Regions from separate parts of the Heyndrickxia sp. FSL W8-0496 genome, predicted to be linked through region 1. Evidence: riboswitches for the same ligand, from Rfam matches in the RefSeq annotation. Region 1 holds a riboswitch; each other region holds the start of a gene.
The links. A riboswitch is a leader RNA that binds a small molecule or an ion and turns the genes downstream of it on or off. The one in region 1 is predicted to bind S-adenosylmethionine.
Positions count from the first base shown of each region.

Region 1 (4,849 bases):
CCCCTCAATGTTTGGATATGATAATAGTGAAATAAGTGGTTCGTTTAAAAAGTATGTAGCACCAGAATCATTAGATCATTCCATCTATTACTTTCAACAAGCATGCAATGGTAGACCTGAAAATTATGACATTGCCTTACTACATAAAAATGGGTCTGCCATTGAAGTAAATATTAATTTAATTCCTATTATTAAACACAAAAAGATTGTTGCTATATTTGGTATTGCTAAAGATATAACGAAAAGTAAGGGAATTGAAAAGAAGCTCAAAGAAAATGAAGAGCAGTTTAAAAAAATTTGCAATAATTTAGAAGTATGTATTTGGTCACAAGATCTTAAGACTAAAAAAATATTATTTGTTTCTGAAGGACTTTATAATATTACAGGTTATTCTTCTGAGGAGATGATGACCAATTCCTTTCTATGGAAGGATATTATTTATGAGCAAGATCATTCCATTTATTTTGAGAAGCAAAGTGAGTTAAAGAAAGGGAAATCCATTCATCATCAGTACAGAATCATTCATAAGAATGGTTCGATTCGTTGGCTGCAGGATCAAACGATTCCTTTTATAAACGAAAAGGGAGACATTACAAGACTGGATGGAATTATTTCGGACATAACAGAACAAAAAAGCAATGAGGAGCAAATTGCTTATTTTGCCTATCATGATTATTTGACGGATTTACCGAATAGAAGAATGTTTGATGAAGTATTGCAATCATTGATTGAGGATTCACAGGAAAAAAATCAATCATTTGCCATTATTTTTCTGGATATGGATCGATTCAAATACATTAATGACTCTTTAAACCATGATATTGGCCATGAACTATTGATACAGATCGGACACCGATTAGTTGAAATGATACCTGATAAAGAATTGGTTGCTAGAATCGGTGGAGATGAATTTGCCATTTTGTTAAGAAATAACAAGTATATTTATGATTTAAATCAAGTAGGGGAACAAATTATTAAAGGAATAAAAGAACCGTTTACTATAAATGATTATGAGCTGTATGTTTCTGCAAGTGTAGGGATTTGTCAATATCCTTTAGATGGTAAGGATGCATGGACTTTGCTAAAAAATACAGATAGTGCTCTTTATCGAGCAAAGGATCTTGGGAAGGATAATTATGTTATATATTCCCAATCAATAATGAAGTGTCCAAATAAATCTACATTCTTTGATAAGGATGTAAGAAGAGCATTAACTAACAATGAGTTTAGGGTTGATTTTCAACCTAGAATTGATGTTAAAACAAATAAAATGGTCAGTGCTGAGGCATTAATACGTTGGGAGCATCCAGAACGAGGACTTGTCCTTCCAGGAGAATTTATTCCTTTTGCTGAAGAATCAGGCTTAATTGTAGACATTGGAGACTGGGTTATTCGATATGTATGTGAACAAATAAGACATTGGCAAGTTCAATCCATACCGGTCGTCCCTGTTTCAATTAATATTTCACCGAAAAGTTTCTTGAAAAGAAACTGGAGTATAGGTGTAATGCAAATTTTGCAAGATACTGGGGTTAGTCCAAACTTGCTTGAATTTGAAATCACTGAAAGAATTATTATGCAAAATGAAAAGATAGTCTATGATTCGATAAAAGATTTTAAAGAAAGAGGGATTACATTCTCTTTAGATGATTTTGGTACAGGATATGCTTCTATTACCTATTTGAAACAATTTCAATTTGAATATGTTAAGATTGATCGTTCGTTAATACAAAATATTCATTTGGACTCTCAAGATGCTGCCCTAACAAAGGCAATTATTGAATTAGCACATGGGCTAAGGATGAAGGTTGTTGCAGAAGGAATTGAAACAGTTGAACAATTTCAGATTCTACAATCGTTTCAATGTGATGAAGTACAAGGGTATTTATATAGTAAGCCTTTAAAGACTGAGCAGTTTGAATCATTTATGAGTAAGGGGATCCATTAAAATCGATGATTAGGGATGAAAGGAGTTTATACTCCTTTTTTTTATACTTGACAATAGTCAGAATACTGGATATATTAAATTTTAAGTAATTCCAAGTTTTCTTATAGGAATATATAATTTAGTTTTTTCTTATCTAGAGCGGTGGAGGGACTGGCCCTATGATACCCGGCAACCTTAATCTCCTTGATTAAACGGTGCTAATTCCAGCAGAGCAAATAGGTTCTGAAAGATAAGAGGAGATTGTTCAAGTATTTTGAGCCTTTCTTCTTTTCGGTAGAAGAAAGGTTTTTCGATTTTTAGGGGTGATGAAAAAGTGGGTAGTTGAAGATGATATCCTTTTTGTTGGCTAAGGTACAGAAAAATGTAAAGAGAGGGGATTTTTTTCATGGAGAACAAAAGGAAGGTAGTTAGCATTATTAGTTGTTTTGCATTCGTTATGTTATTGGCAGGCTGTACAACATCAGCAAATCATTCATCAACCGATGAAAATGGAACGAAGATTCGTAAGGTGAAAGTAGCTTTTGATCAATCCTCCAAGCCTATTTCATACATAGATGAGAATGGGAATCCAACTGGGTATGATGTAGAGGTAATGAAATTAGTCGATAAACTCTTACCTGAATATGAATTTGAGTATGTAGGTACAACGAGTGATGATTTACTATTAGGGGTGGAACAAGGGAAATTTCAGGTTGGAGTAAAAAATGCATTCTGGACCGAAGAAAGGACAAAGAAATTTATTTATCCTAAAGAATTTCTTGGACTGAGTAGTACAGGACTTGTATTAAAGAAAGAAAATAAGGAGATTAAAAGTTTAGAAGACTTTGCTTCTGCGGGATACACCCTCGCACCGATTGCCGCAAATAATGCTCAGTATACAGTTATTGATGAATATAATCAGTCACACCCAGATAATAAAATTAAGCTCAAGGCAGGAGAAACCTTTTCGGTTGATGTTGTTCAATGGGTGAATGAAGGACGTGTAGATGGTGGAGTAATGATTGAGGGTCCTTTTAAAAAACAGGTAGAGGAGAAAAATGGTCCTTATCATCATTTAGTTAATGATGTTGTCTATAATGAATTCGCCGTAATAAAAACCTGGCCACTATTTAATAAAAAAGAGCAGGAATTTGCGGATGCATATGACCAAGCGATCAAACAACTGCAAGAAAAAAAAGAAACGAATGAGTTAAGTAAGAAATTTTACGGAAGAGATTTATTTGAAGTATTAGATCAAGCGAAAAAGTAGGGAAAATGGAGGGGGATAATGGAAAAATACTTTGATGCATCTTATATATTCAAATCCATCCCAATGCTGCTTCCTTTTCTAAAAGTAACATTTATTGTTACTGGCTTATCGGTAATGTTTGGAACCATTCTAGGGTTTATTTTGGCGATAGGAAAAATAGGAAAAGGTAAAATTGCTAGAAAAATTGCTAATGGCTACACCACTGCCTTAAGATGTACGCCATCGATTGTTTTGTTATTTCTAGTCTATTATGGGGTTCCAGCACTATTAGAAAAATTTTCAGTTCAGACTAGTAATGTAGACAAAATTGTTTTTGTAGTAATTACTTTTTCTCTTCAGTTTGGCGCATTTATGTCTGAAGTAATAAGGAGTGCGTATGAATCTGTGGATAAAGGGCAATTCGAGGCTGCTGTTAGTGTGGGATTAAGTCCTTTTCAGGCATATAGAAGAATTGTCTTTCCACAGGCATTTGTAGTAGCTATTCCAAACTTTGGAAACAGTCTATTGGAGTTAATTAAAGAAGGCTCTTTAGCATATACGATCGGCCTAATAGATGTAATGGGGAAAGCCAATCTCATTATTGCAAGTAATTATAATGCACATGCTTTAGAGATCTATTTGGCATTATCGATCATCTATTGGATTATTTCTATTGTGATCGAACAAGTATTTTTAAAATTTGAAAAGGGATTTAGTAAAGGAAAACAATCATTGAAATCAACATAAGGAGGAACGCGAGTGCAGGGTAGCTTTAATCTTGAGTTTTTAGTCGATACGTTTTTTGTTGCTTTATCAGGCGTACCCACTGCCTTAATTATAACGATTGTCGCATTAATAGTCGCCTCACCATTTGGTTTTTTATTGGCATTAACAAGAATTAATCGCATCCCAATTTTAAGTCAATTTTCGAGAATATATGTTTCATTTGTTCGTGGAACACCTGTAATCGTTCAGATATTTATTATCTATAACAGCGTACCTTTAGTAATATCATCATTATTCTCTAAGCTCCATATAGATAAAAATGTTTATGAGGTGAATCCGATATGGTATGCATTTATTGTATTTTCTCTAAATACGATTGCCATCTTAATTGAAATATTTCGTTCCTCATTAATAACAGTAAGTAAAGGACAATTAGAAGCTGCCCAATCTGTCGGATTAACGAATGTTCAAGCCTATCGAAGAATTATTATTCCACAAGCATTAGTGGTGGCATTGCCAAATATTTGCACCGCTACGGTAAATCTGATAAAAGCAACTTCCTTAGGCTATGCTATGTCCTTACCTGAAATTACTTTAAAGGCAAAGGTAGCGGCAAATGTAGGATATAACTATGTTGAGGCCTATATTGATATTTTTCTCGTGTATTTGATTATTTGTAGCTTAACGGAATATGGGTTCAAGCTATTTGAAAGAAAACTTAGCTCCTATAAAACAACTACAGCAAAAGGGGGGCAACAGTATGCTTGAAATTAAGAATGTGCATAAAACATTTGGGAAAAGTGAAGTATTAAAAGGGGTAAATTTGAGCATAAGTAAAGGAGATGTTGTTGTTATTCTTGGTCCTAGCGGATCTGGTAAAACGACATTGTTAAGATGCATTAATTTTCTTGAAAGGGCCGATCAAGGTCAGGCTGTTTTTGGGAATA
Region 1 covers NZ_JBBOXX010000001.1:4,544,108-4,548,956, reverse strand. The annotation lists gene NST63_RS23045 (sensor domain-containing protein) at 1-1,948, shown strand, start outside; SAM riboswitch class I at 2,075-2,184, shown strand; gene NST63_RS23040 (transporter substrate-binding domain-containing protein) at 2,334-3,197, shown strand; gene NST63_RS23035 (amino acid ABC transporter permease) at 3,216-3,923, shown strand; gene NST63_RS23030 (amino acid ABC transporter permease) at 3,936-4,670, shown strand; gene NST63_RS23025 (amino acid ABC transporter ATP-binding protein) at 4,663-4,849, shown strand, end outside.

Region 2 (4,849 bases), 3.3 Mb from region 1:
AATCGCTTTTTGAGGATATAAGAAAGGCAAAGGATCATATCCATCTACTCTACTACATCGTTCGTGATGATTTATTAGGTCAGAAGCTCGTAGAACTGCTGACGATTAAGGCGAAAGAGGGGGTAACTGTTCGTTTCGTTTATGACGATATGGGCTCAAGAAGACTACCGCGTAAATTCTTTAAGTCACTAATCGATGCAGGGGGCCAAGTCGCTTCATTCTTCCCAGCTAAAATCCCGATGCTTAATTTGCGAGTAAATTTTCGCAATCATAGAAAGTTAGCCATTATTGATGGAAATATTGGTTATATCGGTGGTTTTAATATTGGTGATGAATATTTAGGTTTAAATAAGCGATTTGGATATTGGCGTGATACTCATTTGAAAATTACCGGAAAAGCTGTATATGCTATGCAAACACGCTTTATTCTTGATTGGAATCAAGCTTCATCAAAAGAAATCAGGTATGAGGAAAGATATTTCCCGGACATTCCTTCCATTGGTTACACAGATGTTCAAATTGTATCTAGTGGTCCTGATTCAGAATGGGAACAAATTAAAAATGGTTATATTAAAATGATCAATTCTGCCAAAAAGTATATTTTCATGCAAACACCTTACTTTATCCCCGATGATAGTTTATTAAATGCAATAAAAATTGCTATTCTATCTGGTGTCGATGTAAGGTTAATGATCCCTAATAAGCCGGATCATATGTTTGTGTATTGGGCTACCTATTCCTATGTAGGTGAGCTATTGAAAACTGGTGCAAAGGTTTATATTTATGATAATGGATTTATTCATGCGAAAATGTTAGTGGTCGATGGGAAAATTGCAACCGTCGGAACAGCAAATATTGATAATCGAAGTTTCCGTTTAAATTTTGAGGTTAATGCATTTTTATATAGTCATCATATTTCAAAGAAACTCGAAAAAATATACATGGATGATATGGGAAAATCAAAGGAATTAACATTAGAAGAATATCTATTACGTCCGAAATGGATTCGTTTTAAGGAGTCCATTTCTAGATTATTATCTCCGATTTTATAACGTTACGAAAAGAGGGTTGCCCGAGATATAGGCAACCCTCTTTTTATTGTCTGCAAACTTATTTTGACAAAAGTGTACGGAAGGCGTACAATTTAAAATATTTTAATTTTAGTGATAGTTTCTTAACTATTTAACTAAATGGATATGGGGTGCTAATTGAATGGGAAAATCATTTGAAACAGCAATTGTACATAATTCTTTAATAAATACATCGAATATACATAGTAAAACAACACCAATATATCAGACCTCTGCATTTACGTTTCAATCATTGGAGGAATTAGAAGAGTTTTATCATGGGAATATTCCATATCTCTACTCTCGGACTGGTAACCCGAATACAGATGAATTAGGACAAGCTGTTGCAAGATTAGAAGGTGCTCCTGATGGTGTTGCTACATCCTCAGGACTCTCCGCTATTTTAGCAGGGATATTAGCTGTAGCCTCTGCTGGCGATCATATTGTTGCGGCAGATGATATATATGGCGGAACCCATCATTTATTAAAACATGAATTAAACGAACTTGGAATTGAAACCACATTTATCCCTTTTAAAGATGCTTCAACAATTCGAAAGGCGATTCAATCGAATACAAAGCTTCTTTATTCTGAAACAGTGACCAACCCATTTTTACGGATAGAAGACGTGACTGAATTGGTTCGAATCGCAAAGGAATTTCAGCTTTGTACAATGGTAGATAATACATTCGCAACTCCATATTTATTGCAGCCGTTTATCGACGGAGTGGATATTGTGGCTCATAGCGCAACGAAATATATAGGTGGGCACAGTGATGTAACCGCTGGTGTAGTCGTTGGAACAGAAGCATTGATGGCAAAAGCAAGGCAAAAGGTAGTTAATTTGGGTACAAATTTAAGTCCCTTTGAAGCATGGCTTACTAATAGAGGGTTAAAAACACTTGCATTAAGAATGGAGCGCCAAGCATCCAATGCTCAACTGTTAGCAGAAAGCCTAACGAATCATTCTAATGTAAAAAAAGTTTACTATCCAGAAAATCTTTCAAGTAAGGGAAATGGTGCGATAGTTACCATTGAATTAGGAGAAGCTGTAGATATTCATCAGTTTTTTTCCTCTTTAGGTTGGGTAAAACTTGTTCCCACATTAGCAGGAGTGGAAACAACTGTATCCTATCCGTTTGGAACATCTCATCGTAGTCTTACTTTAGAGGAGCAAGAAAGCATAGGAATCAATCAGTGGGTCATTCGTATTTCGGTAGGAATAGAAGATTCAGCAGATATTATTAAGCAATTTGAGTGTGCGATAGAAGCCGCATTATAAGATTGGTAAAAAGTTTAGTATCGTTTGCTACTTTGATAAAAAGTCATGCTTTTTCACTTAGCGGCTGTTTTAAAGGGATGAAAGAAAAATCCACTAAAAAGTTTTTTTAATAGAAAAAAGGTTGACGAACTATTCATCCATCTTTTATAATGCAAAACAAGAGCAATTTAAAATTTTCTAAATTTAATAATCACTCTTATCGTGAGCGGCGGAGGGACTAGGCCCTTTGAAGCCCGGCAACCTTCAAGCATTCGTGCTTGAAAAGGTGCTAATTCCTACAGATCAATTAGATCTGAAAGATAAGGGGAGGAACTGATATAATAAGCCCTCTTCTTATGAAGAGGGTTTTTTGTTTCCCCTCATTCCATACTTCTCAAATCCCACAACAGAGGAATTACTCAATGAACCTTACCTAGTTTAAGCGGCTTAATGTTATTAGCCAATGAATGTTATTTAGCCTCACCTGAATAATAAAAAAGATCTAGGAGGAATTCAAAATGACGAATGAAAACTATCAACCGGAAACGTTATTACTTCATGGGGGACAGCAACCTGATCCAACCACAGGTTCACGGGCCGTTCCTGTTTATAAGACGACATCCTATGTTTTTAAAGATACAGATCATGCCCAAGGGTTATTTGCCCTTGAACAACCTGGCTATATTTATACAAGAATTGGCAATCCAACGGTTGATGTATTTGAGCAGCGTATTGCCCTTTTGGAAGGGGGAACAGCAGCTGTCGCACTTTCATCAGGGATGGCGGCCATTGCTTTTTCTATTTTAAATATTGCTAGTGCAGGAGATGAAATTATCGCTGCTGGAAATCTTTATGGTGGGACATTTAATCTCTTTGCAACGACGCTGCCTAGATATGGGATTCAAGTGAAATTTGTTGATGCAACTGATCCGGAAAATTTTCGGGAAGCAATCACTCCAAAAACGAAAGCTCTTTTTGCAGAAATTATTGGCAATCCAAGCTTACATGTCTTAGATGTTGAGGCAGTAGCTAATGTTGCCCATGAAAATGGAATCCCGTTGATCATAGATAATACCTTCGGAACACCATATCTTTCTAATCCAATAAAATGGGGTGCTGATATTGTTGTTCATTCCGCTACTAAATGGATTGGCGGACATGGAACGACAATCGGCGGTGTCGTGATTGATGGTGGTAAATTTGATTGGAATAGTGATAAATTCCCTTATTTTAAAGAGCCGGATGAAAGCTATCATGGCCTTCGATATGGCATTGACGTGCCTCAAGCAGCATTTGCCACAAAACTTCGTGTGCAGTTATTGCGTGATTTCGGTGCTAGCTTAAGTCCTGATAGTGCATTCTTATTATTACAAGGTCTTGAAACATTGCATCTACGTGTCCAAAAGCATAATGAAAATGCATTGAAGATTGCCCAGTTTTTACAAGATCATCCTGCCGTTGCTTGGGTTAATTATACAGGACTAGAGGAACATCCTTCATATGAGCTTGCAACTAAATATTTCAAAGGTGGTTTTGGTTCAATTGTCAACTTTGGGATTAAAGGTGGTCGGGAAGTAGGAAGAAAAGTCATCGATGAGATAAAATTATGGTCTCATGTTGCAAATGTGGGGGATGCAAAATCTTTAATTATCCATCCTGCATCTACTACCCATCAACAGCTTAATGCCGAGGATCTTAAACTAACAGGTGTAACAGAGGAACTGATTCGCCTATCGGTCGGCTTGGAAGCAGTAGAAGATTTAACAGCAGATTTAGATCAAGCGATTGTAAAAGCAACAAGTGTCACAGTATAGAAATAGTAGATTTTTGCACAGTCGGTCAGGTGAATAAGGGGGATTTCTTAATGTCAGTCATAAAGGCAGCGCTTTTAGGTTTTGGAACGGTTGGTGAAGGTGTATATACTGCGATACACTCCCATCAACAGCAGCTTAATGAACTGCTGGGAGTAAGGGTGGAAATTGTTGCGGTATTGATTCGGGATAAAAATAAAAAGAGAGACATTGAGTCGAATATACTTGTCACAACAGATTTCGAAGAGATTCTTAATATACGTGATTTGGATGTAGTTTTTGAAGCGATTGTTGGAGAGGAGCCAGGTTACACGTATTTGAAGCAGGCAATTGATAAGGGCATCCATGTGATCACAGCTAATAAGGTCATGTTTGCAAAATATGGGCAGGAATTAATTCATAAAGCAAAGCAACAGAATGTAAAACTTGCATTTGAAGCAACAACGGCTGGTGGGGTTCCAATTATAAGAACTATCCAACGATTGCTGCAAGTTAATCGAATTACAAAGGTTCAAGGGATACTAAATGGCACCTCAAATTTTATTTTGACAAAAATGAGAGAGAACAAATTGTCATTCGAGGCAGCTCTTCATTTAGCACAGCAAAAAGGCTATGCGGAGGCTGACCCGACGAATGATATTAGTGGTAAAGATGCCTTTTGTAAATTAATGATATTAAGTCAACTTGTATTTGGTGAACAGCCATGC
Region 2 covers NZ_JBBOXX010000001.1:1,249,462-1,254,310, forward strand. The annotation lists gene cls (cardiolipin synthase) at 1-1,052, shown strand, start outside; gene NST63_RS06225 (trans-sulfuration enzyme family protein) at 1,213-2,352, shown strand; SAM riboswitch class I at 2,546-2,658, shown strand; gene NST63_RS06230 (O-acetylhomoserine aminocarboxypropyltransferase/cysteine synthase family protein) at 2,850-4,145, shown strand; gene NST63_RS06235 (homoserine dehydrogenase) at 4,196-4,849, shown strand, end outside.
Region 2: linked by a shared signal. The riboswitch ahead of NST63_RS06230 (O-acetylhomoserine aminocarboxypropyltransferase/cysteine synthase family protein) and the one ahead of NST63_RS23040 (transporter substrate-binding domain-containing protein) in region 1 are both predicted to bind S-adenosylmethionine.

Region 3 (4,849 bases), 640 kb from region 1:
ATCGGAGAATAAAATCCTTTTTTCTGCAATAGCTCGTGATGCGTACCTCCTTCAATGATCTCCCCTTGATTAATTACGAAAATAAGATTAACGTTTTCAATATCAGCTATTAAACTCTCGCAATTGTTCTTTATCATCAATTTTCACCTCTCTAAACGCAAAAAAAAGAATCCTTAATCTAATGATAGATCAAAGATTCTTTATTCATTCTTAACTATAAGCTAATTCTTGTTGACTTAGCCCAAGTGCTTGTGCTGTTGAGGTATGAATTTCTTGTAAAAGCTCTGGATTTTCCATTAAAGACATACCATAAGAAGGTATCATTTCTTTTAGTTTCGGCTCCCATTCCATCATGTATTGCGGGAAGCATTTTTCTAATACTTCAAGCATAACATGAACAGCAGTAGAAGCACCCGGTGAAGCACCAAGCAATGCAGCTACCGAACCATCGGATGCAGTAACAACTTCGGTACCAAATTGTAGTGTACCTTTACCGCCTGTCTCCGTATCTTTAATTACTTGCACACGTTGTCCTGCAACGACGATATCCCAATCCTCGAGTTTAGCATTCGGGATAAACTCTTTTAGCTCTTCCAAACGCTTTTCATTCGATAACAATACTTGCTGGATTAGATACTTTGTTAATGCCATCTCTTTAAAGCCTGCCGCCAACATCGTCAATACATTATTCGGTTTTACAGAACGGATTAAATCTAAGTTTGAACCCGTTTTCAAAAACTTCGGTGAAAAGCCGGCAAATGGTCCAAATAACAATGATTTCTTATTGTCGATATATCGTGTGTCAAGATGTGGAACAGACATTGGAGGTGCGCCAACCTTCGCTTTACCATATACCTTTGCATGATGCTGTTCAACAATTTCAGGATTATTACAAACCATAAATAAGCCACTGACCGGGAAGCCTCCGATATGCTTAGATTCAGGAATTCCGGTTTTTTGTAATAATGGTAGACTTCCGCCTCCACCGCCGATAAAGACAAATTTTGCTGTATGGTATTCAGTACTACCGCTTTCAATATTGTGTACTTTCACTTCCCATAAGCCTTCGTTTGTACGTTTAATATCTTTTACCGTGTGCTTATAGTTAATCTCAACGTCTAGACTCTTTAAATGGTCAAATAACATGCGTGTTAAAGCACCAAAGTTAACATCTGTTCCAGAGTCAATTTTGGTTGCTGCTATTGGTTCATTATCGGTACGACCTTCCATAATAAGTGGAATCCATTCCTTTAGTTTATCAGGATCATCAGAGAATTCCATCCCTTGAAACAACGGATTATTTGAAAGCGCTTCAAAACGCTTTTTCAAAAACGTTACATTTTTTTCACCTTGGACTAGACTCATATGAGGAATTGGCATGATAAAGTCTTGTGGATTATGAATCAGTTCACGGTTTACAAGATAAGACCAAAACTGTCTTGAAAGCTGAAACTGCTCATTGATTTTAATCGCTTTCGTAATATCGATAGATCCATCAGCTTTTTCAGTTGTATAATTAAGCTCACACAGTGCAGAATGCCCTGTACCCGCATTATTCCATTCGTTAGAGCTTTCTTCCCCTGGATTTGCTAGTTTCTCAAATACTTTAATTTCCCATTGCGGTGCTAATTCTTTCAACAATGATCCCAAAGTCGCGCTCATGACTCCGGCACCAATTAAGATAACGTCTGTTTTAGTTTGTCTGTTACTCATTTTTATCGTCCCTTATACCGTTAGATTTGCAAAAAAGGATGTAGACGCTCCTTCTTCGGCGTAACAAGCAAGCCAAGGCGCGACCTGATCACACACACCTTTTCTGTATCAATTCATTCCTAATTATAGTATATCACTATTATTTATAGATTTAAATATCACTATTGTATGAGAGTGATAAGATATCTAAAATTACGTAAAAAATGGAGAAACAATCCACATAATTTAATCTGTTTTTGACTCTATTAATCAGAATCGTTCTAGTCATAATCGATCTTTGACTCCAAAAAAATATATTAATATAAATAAACAAAAACACCCATCACAGCTAAAATGTTCTTTACTATATGACCTCTCTTTGATTATGAATATGATAATTTTGCAGGAGTCCACTAATAGTTCTTTCTTTTTCTTCTTGAATAAACTGATTATTTGTATACCGAGATAACGTTTCCCTCAAAAAAGCCCTTCCCAAATGAAGAATATGGGTTCCATCATACTTATTCGCACCGGAAAATTGACATTCTCTGAATATACAGGTAAATTGATAATTAATAATTAAATTTGTAACTTTCTTATTTAGAGAGATGGAGGGACTGGCCCTGAGATATCTCAGCAACAGACATTTTTGTACTGTGCTAATTCCAGTAGCGTTTTGCTTGAAGATAAGAAGAGTAATTATCTGTGATTTTAATCTCTTCTTTTTAAGAAGGGTTTTTTTGTACCCTGAAAAAGCTAAGAAAAACAAATTTATTTAACTTTAGAGGGGTTGTCCAATTTGATTAATACCATGAAGAAAGCACCATTTAGAGCAGACCATGTAGGGAGCTTCTTGCGCCCACAAGCACTTAAAGAGGCGAGGGCTCAATATAAGAATGGTCAAATAACGAAGGAAGAATTACGTGCATTAGAAGACATTGAGATTGCTAGAATTGTTGAAAAGCAAAAAGAAGTAGGCCTAACGGCAGTGACAGATGGTGAATTCAGAAGAAGATGGTGGCACTTAGATTTTATCAGAGCTATTAAGGGAATTCGTGTTTATGAAATAGACATCACCGGTGCATTTAATGGAGCAATGAAAAAGGCAGAAGCATATACAGTTGATTCGAAATTAAGTTTCCCTAAGGATCATCCATTTTTAGAAGACTTCACGTATTTGAAAAGCATTGCCGGCGATCATATTGCGAAAATTACAATCCCAGGCCCTAATATGATTTTCTACTCGGGTGTAGTTGGAAGTGAACCATATTTGAATAATCCTTCATATCCTTCATTTGATGAGGTGGCTAACGATATTATTAAAGTGTATCAAGATGCCATTCAAACATTTTATGATGCAGGTTGTCGCTATTTACAATTAGATGATACAAGCTGGGGAGCATTGTTCAGTGATGCTTTCCGAGATAAAATAAAATCACAAGGATTCGATCCGGATGAGCTTGTGAAAAAATTTGCTGATATTACTGTAGAAGCTGTAGCCAACAAACCTGAGGACATGGCAATTACTCTTCATATTTGTCGTGGAAATTTCAAATCTTCCTGGCTGTATCAAGGTGGATATGAACCCATTGCAAAAGAGTTATTTTCACGTGTTAATGTAGATGCCTTCTTCTTAGAATATGATAATGAACGATCTGGAGATTTTACACCATTACGATTCATTAAAGATCAACATGTGGTATTGGGACTCATCACATCTAAAACTCCTGAACTCGAAGATACAGATGAAATAATAGGACGGATTAAAGAAGCAACAAAATATGTGAATATTAATCAACTTTGTTTGAGCCCGCAATGTGGGTTTGCTTCTACTGAAGAAGGAAATATCCTAACAGAGGAAGAACAATGGAATAAATTACGCCATGTTGTACGTATTGCAAAAGATGTCTGGGGACAATAGTTTCACTTACATAAGATAAACCGGGCAAAAAACGCCCGGTCCTTTTATTACTCATCAGTGTTTCTCCATTAAAGCTGAGACTATTAAAAAAAACCGGCTAAATATGATTGAATCGTCTTAGGTAACAGTTGGAAGAATAACCCTTTATATTTAAAATCGAATAGGCAAGCAACACATAAAAGCATAATAAATAATAAAATAAGTATCTTATTCTTTTTTGATATTGATTTCAATAAATTCCCTCCACTAAGTACGTTAAACCTGCACTAGGCCTCTTACCTTCCGAGATGAGACTGTTAATTTTTCCAATTAATTGAGGCAGTTCTCCCATTGTTTTTATTGTAAAATCTGCCCCGCTTTGTAAAAATATTTGTTCTGTTCTAGAGATTGCCTTCTCTTGATCTACTTCGGATAAGGCATTATATTCAGATAAACTTAGCCCCATTTCGGAACTGCCTATTATAACGCCCACTGACCAAACGCCAGCATTAACCGCCTCTTTTATGTCTGAGGTCGTATCTCCAACTTTTACAACCTTCCAGGATGCTGATAATTTCAATGCTTCCATGTTTCGATAAATCATATAAGGATAAGGTCTCCCCAGAGAATTGGTACCATCAGGAGTGATATAAAAATCTGGACTATACCCTTTTTTGTGTGCATTAGGTACAACAACATCCATCATGGATTGTGTGTAACCTGTTGTTGAACCAATTTTCAATCCTTGGCTTCTTAAGGTTTGAACTGCCTCAATCACCTCAGGAATGACATCTGTATACTCAGCTAAGGATGACATGAGTGCAGGCTCGAATTCAGCATATAATTTCTCCACATCTTGTTCATTAAACTCTCTGCCAAATCTCTCCTTCCATAAATGAGAGATTCTAGGCATCGAAAGCATGGCGCGAATGTGGTCAATCTTAAGCAATCCCATCGGTGCTCTTGCTTCCTCCATTGTCACATTAACACCTGCATGTTTAAAAATATCAATAAATACATTTACTGGGGCAAAGCAGCCGAAATCCACCGTTGTTCCTGCCCAATCCAAAATTACTCCTTCAATTTTATTCACTTTACCATCACTCCCATATATTCTTCAATAATTTCACACAATGCTTGGATATCTTCTTCATAAATTTCACCAATATTCCCAATGCGGAAGGTATCTACATCGGTTAGTTTTCCTGGATAGAGGACAAAGCCTCTCTCCTTTGTATAGGAATAGAAGTCTTCAAA
Region 3 covers NZ_JBBOXX010000001.1:5,180,015-5,184,863, forward strand. The annotation lists gene NST63_RS26160 (hypothetical protein) at 1-137, opposite strand, end outside; gene NST63_RS26165 (malate:quinone oxidoreductase) at 211-1,713, opposite strand; SAM riboswitch class I at 2,286-2,385, shown strand; gene NST63_RS26170 (5-methyltetrahydropteroyltriglutamate--homocysteine S-methyltransferase) at 2,504-3,613, shown strand; gene phnX (phosphonoacetaldehyde hydrolase) at 3,843-4,685, opposite strand; gene phnW (2-aminoethylphosphonate--pyruvate transaminase) at 4,682-4,849, opposite strand, start outside.
Region 3: linked by a shared signal. The riboswitch ahead of NST63_RS26170 (5-methyltetrahydropteroyltriglutamate--homocysteine S-methyltransferase) and the one ahead of NST63_RS23040 (transporter substrate-binding domain-containing protein) in region 1 are both predicted to bind S-adenosylmethionine.

Region 4 (4,849 bases), 3.0 Mb from region 1:
TGTCAAACACTTCTAATGATTGCGGTTCACGATAAATATTATATCCACCAAATAGCTCGTCTGCACCTTCACCAGATAATACAACAGTTACATGTTTTCTCGCTTCACGTGCGACGAAATACAATGGAACACATGCAGGATCAGCAAGTGGATCATCTAAATGCCAGATGATTTTAGGAAGTTCTTTCATATATTCTTCAGGTGAGATGATATAACTAATATTCTCAACACCTAATTTTTCTGCTGTTTCCTTAGCCACATCAATTTCACTAAACCCATTATGTTCAAAACCAACTGAAAATGTTTTAATGTTCGGATGATATTGCTTGGCAATAGATGCGATAATTGAAGAATCAATACCTCCAGATAAGAAGGATCCTACCGGAACATCACTTCGCATATGGACGTTTACTGAATCAAATAATACATCCCTAATTTCTTTAACAAATTCATCCTCTGATTTTTGAACTGGTTGGAAAGAGGCTTTCCAATAACGTTCAATCTTCATCTTCTCTCCAGGCTTTTTCGTAAAATAATGTCCTGGTTCTAATTTTTTTATTCCTTTTGTCATTGTTTCTGGTTCAGGAACAAATTGATAGGTCATATAATGTTGTGCTGCATCATAATTAAGCTCTTCATGGTCCATTGCAAGTAGAATACTTTTCTTCTCTGATGCAAAGAATGTCCGTTTTTCTTCTTCACGATAGAAAAATGGTTTAATGCCGAATGGATCGCGAGCACCAATTAAAACTTGCTCTTGTTTATCCCAAATCGTAAAAGCAAACATTCCCCTAAGTTTCTCCACCGCTTTTTCTTTATAATGACTATAAAGAGCAATAATTACTTCTGTATCTGAAGAAGTTTCAAAAGTAAGTCCCATCTCAATTAGTTCATTTCTGAGCTCAACATAATTATATATTTCACCATTAAAAATAATCCAATAGCGCTCATTTTCATAGGTTAATGGCTGGTGTCCACTTTCTATATCAATAATACTTAATCTGCGGAAACCAAATTGGATATGCTCATCTTCAAAAAAACCTTCATCATCTGGTCCACGATGTGTAATAATATCATTCATATTCTTAAAAAGCTGTCTATCCGAATCTCTTAAACCAATCTCTCGGTCATGAATACAACCAACAAATCCACACATTTATGTATGTCACCTACTCCATTTCTAATTAACATACTTTATTAAAGGCCAACCGCCTTTTAAAAATACACTCCACTATACTATCATTATTTTACTTTTTTTGCAGTAGACATTATATATATTTTTATGGAAAGAACTACAAGTGAATAACAAACGTGCAAGCATCTTGCTCAGCCCCGCCAAGTTATGGTAACGCTTTTGATTTTCCTTTGGTGAGGTTGTTTGGAATCAGGCTCGACGTAAACAACAATCATGTGATTAATATCTACGGTGCATATTTTCCTTAAGAATAAAAAATGGGGCTACCCATGTAGCCCCATTTCATTCTTTAAAGTGAAAAGTCACGTAATGCTTCTGCTTTGTCTGTTCTCTCCCATGGAAGATCAAGATCATGACGACCGAAATGGCCATATGCAGCTGTTTGCTTGTAAATTGGACGGCGCAAATCAAGCATTTTAATAATCCCAGCTGGACGTAGGTCAAAATGCTTTCTAACTGCTTCGATTAAGATATCCTCTTCAACCTTCCCTGTTCCAAATGTATCAATTGAAATAGACACCGGTTGAGCTACCCCAATCGCGTAAGCAAGTTGAACTTCACACTTATCAGCAAGACCTGCAGCTACAATATTCTTAGCAACATATCTAGCCGCGTAAGCTGCTGAACGGTCAACTTTTGTAGGATCTTTACCAGAGAATGCTCCGCCACCATGACGTGCATAGCCACCATAAGTATCAACAATTATTTTACGACCTGTTAAACCAGCATCACCTTGTGGTCCACCAATTACGAAACGACCAGTCGGATTAATAAAATATTTGGTATTTTCATCGATTAACTCTTTTGGAACTACTGGATTAATCACATATTCTTTCACATTACGTTGAATTTGTTCTAAGCTTATTTCCGGATGATGCTGAGTAGATATGACAATTGTATCAATACGAACAGGTTTGTCATTTTCATCATATTCAACTGTTACCTGGGTTTTAGCATCAGGACGCAAATATGGAAGAATATCCTCTTTACGAACTTCAGAAATTCTTCGTGCTAGCTTATGAGCTAAGGAAATAGGTAATGGCATTAATTCTTTTGTTTCATTACATGCAAAACCAAACATTAACCCTTGGTCACCTGCACCAATAGCCTCAATTTCCTCTTCAGACATCTGACCTTCACGAGCTTCTAATGCTTTATCTACACCCATTGCAATATCTGCAGATTGTTCATCAATAGAAGTTAGCACTGCACATGTTTCTGCGTCAAAGCCATATTTTGCACGAGTATATCCAATTCCTTTAATTGTTTCACGAACAATTTTCGGAATATCCACATATGTACTTGTTGTAATTTCACCAGCAACAAGTACAAGCCCTGTAGTTACAGATGTTTCACATGCTACACGAGCATTTGGATCTTTAGCTAAAATTGCATCTAAAATCCCATCAGAAATTTGATCACAGATTTTATCTGGATGACCTTCTGTTACAGATTCAGATGTGAATAAACGACGCTTTTTTGTCATATTTATTCCTCCCAAAAATTACTTCTATCTATTTTTACGCTTCACGGTACTCATTCCCTAATAGTATGAAATAAACCATAGATTTTATCCTTTAATGTTAAGGAGCAAAATCCTTTTCATGGGTTTAGAAAGACGATATTGTATAAAAGATGGCTTTTCGTATTCTTGTTAAATTTATGCAGAAATTTACCTAATAGCTACAAAGATTAGAATAGAAAAAATAAAACCTTTCCCCGCATGTTTATGAGAGGAAAGGTTAAGATCCATTATCGCGCCTTTCACTCTTATCGTTCAAGGTATTCCCTTGCGTCAGGTTAGCACCATTGCTTTCTAGTTTAGAAAATCTTAAAATTAGATTACACAATCGATAAACATCGGTTATGATCTAACTAAAAAATTCTAACATAGAATGCCGGTTGCTGGGTTTCATCGGGCCTGTCCCTCCACCAGCTCGGGATAAGAGTATCCGTTCAAGGTAAAATATTACGCAATTTGCAAGTTCGTGTCAACATGTTCCTACAAAAATTTTTATTCATCTCTTATTTCCTATTAAATAGATCACGAAATGTATGAAGAAAATATGTCGAAATAATGTTGTTAAAAAAAATGTGCACAAATAGTATAGACTATTAATACAATTGTGTTATACTAATTAACGAATAAAAAACAATCTTTAAATTTTTGAATAAAGGAAGGTTAGTATAATGAAATCTGTCGCATTTTCAAATACATTAGCTGAAATTTTAACTGGAAAAAATGTGTTATCCCAACTATCTGTTCCTCAATTAGTGGAAAAAGTGTTACAACGTAAAGAGGGAAAATTAACATCAACTGGTGCTGTTTGTGCTGAAACTGGTAAATATACTGGCCGCTCCCCTAAAGATAAATATATTGTTGAAGAAGCTTCTACAAAAGATCTTATTGATTGGGGTTCTGTAAACCAACCAATTTCGGAGGAATCATTTGATAAGCTATATAAAAAAGTTAGTAATTATCTTAAGGAACAAAATGAAATATTTGTTTTTAAAGGTTTTGCAGGTGCAGATAATAAGAGTCGCTTACCGATTCAAGTAGTAAATGAATATGCATGGCATAATCTATTTGCACATCAATTATTTATCCGTCCAACTGAAGATGAATTACAAACACATCAAGCAGAGTTTACCATATTGTCAGCACCGAATGTGAAAGCGGATCCAACGACCGATGGAACTAACTCTGAAACATTTATCGCTGTTTCATTTGAACGTCGTATAATCTTAATTGGTGGAACTGAGTATGCTGGAGAAATGAAAAAAGGAATTTTCTCCATTATGAACTATCTACTACCTCAAAAAGACATCCTACCTATGCACTGTTCTGCCAATGTTGGAGCAGAGGGTGATGTTGCGTTATTTTTCGGATTATCAGGTACAGGAAAAACTACACTATCCGCTGATCCAAATCGCCGTCTAATCGGGGATGACGAACATGGATGGTCTTCAAATGGAGTTTTCAATATTGAAGGCGGCTGCTATGCAAAATGCATTGGATTAACAAGAGAAAAAGAACCACAAATTTTTGATGCCATTCGCTTTGGGTCTGTCTTAGAAAATGTCGTTATAGATCCAAAAACTAGACTTCCCCTTTATGAGGATGCTACATTAACTGAAAATACACGAGCTGCTTATCCAATTCAAGCGATTGATAATATTATCGAACCGAGTATTGCTGGCCATCCACAAACAATAGTATTTTTAACTGCTGATGCATTTGGAGTGTTACCTCCTATTAGCAAGCTTACGAAAGAACAAGCTATGTATCATTTCCTAAGTGGCTACACTTCAAAATTAGCAGGTACAGAGCGTGGAATTACTTCACCTGAAGCTACATTCTCAACTTGCTTTGGTTCACCATTCCTTCCATTACCTGCAACAGTGTATGCAGAAATGCTTGGTAAAAAGATTGATGAACATGGGGTTCAAGTCTTTCTTGTCAACACAGGTTGGACTGGCGGAGAATATGGTGTTGGTAGCCGAATGAAATTAAGCTATACTCGTGCAATGGTGCAAGCTGCACTTGAAGGTGAATTAACTCATGTTGAAACGTCACAAGATGAAATTTTTGGACTGCATATCCCATTACATGTTCCTGGTGTACCAGATGAAGTGTTAATCCCAAATAAAACA
Region 4 covers NZ_JBBOXX010000001.1:1,502,211-1,507,059, reverse strand. The annotation lists gene asnB (asparagine synthase (glutamine-hydrolyzing)) at 1-1,156, opposite strand, end outside; gene metK (methionine adenosyltransferase) at 1,485-2,681, opposite strand; SAM riboswitch class I at 2,963-3,144, opposite strand; gene pckA (phosphoenolpyruvate carboxykinase (ATP)) at 3,386-4,849, shown strand, end outside.
Region 4: linked by a shared signal. The riboswitch ahead of metK (methionine adenosyltransferase) and the one ahead of NST63_RS23040 (transporter substrate-binding domain-containing protein) in region 1 are both predicted to bind S-adenosylmethionine.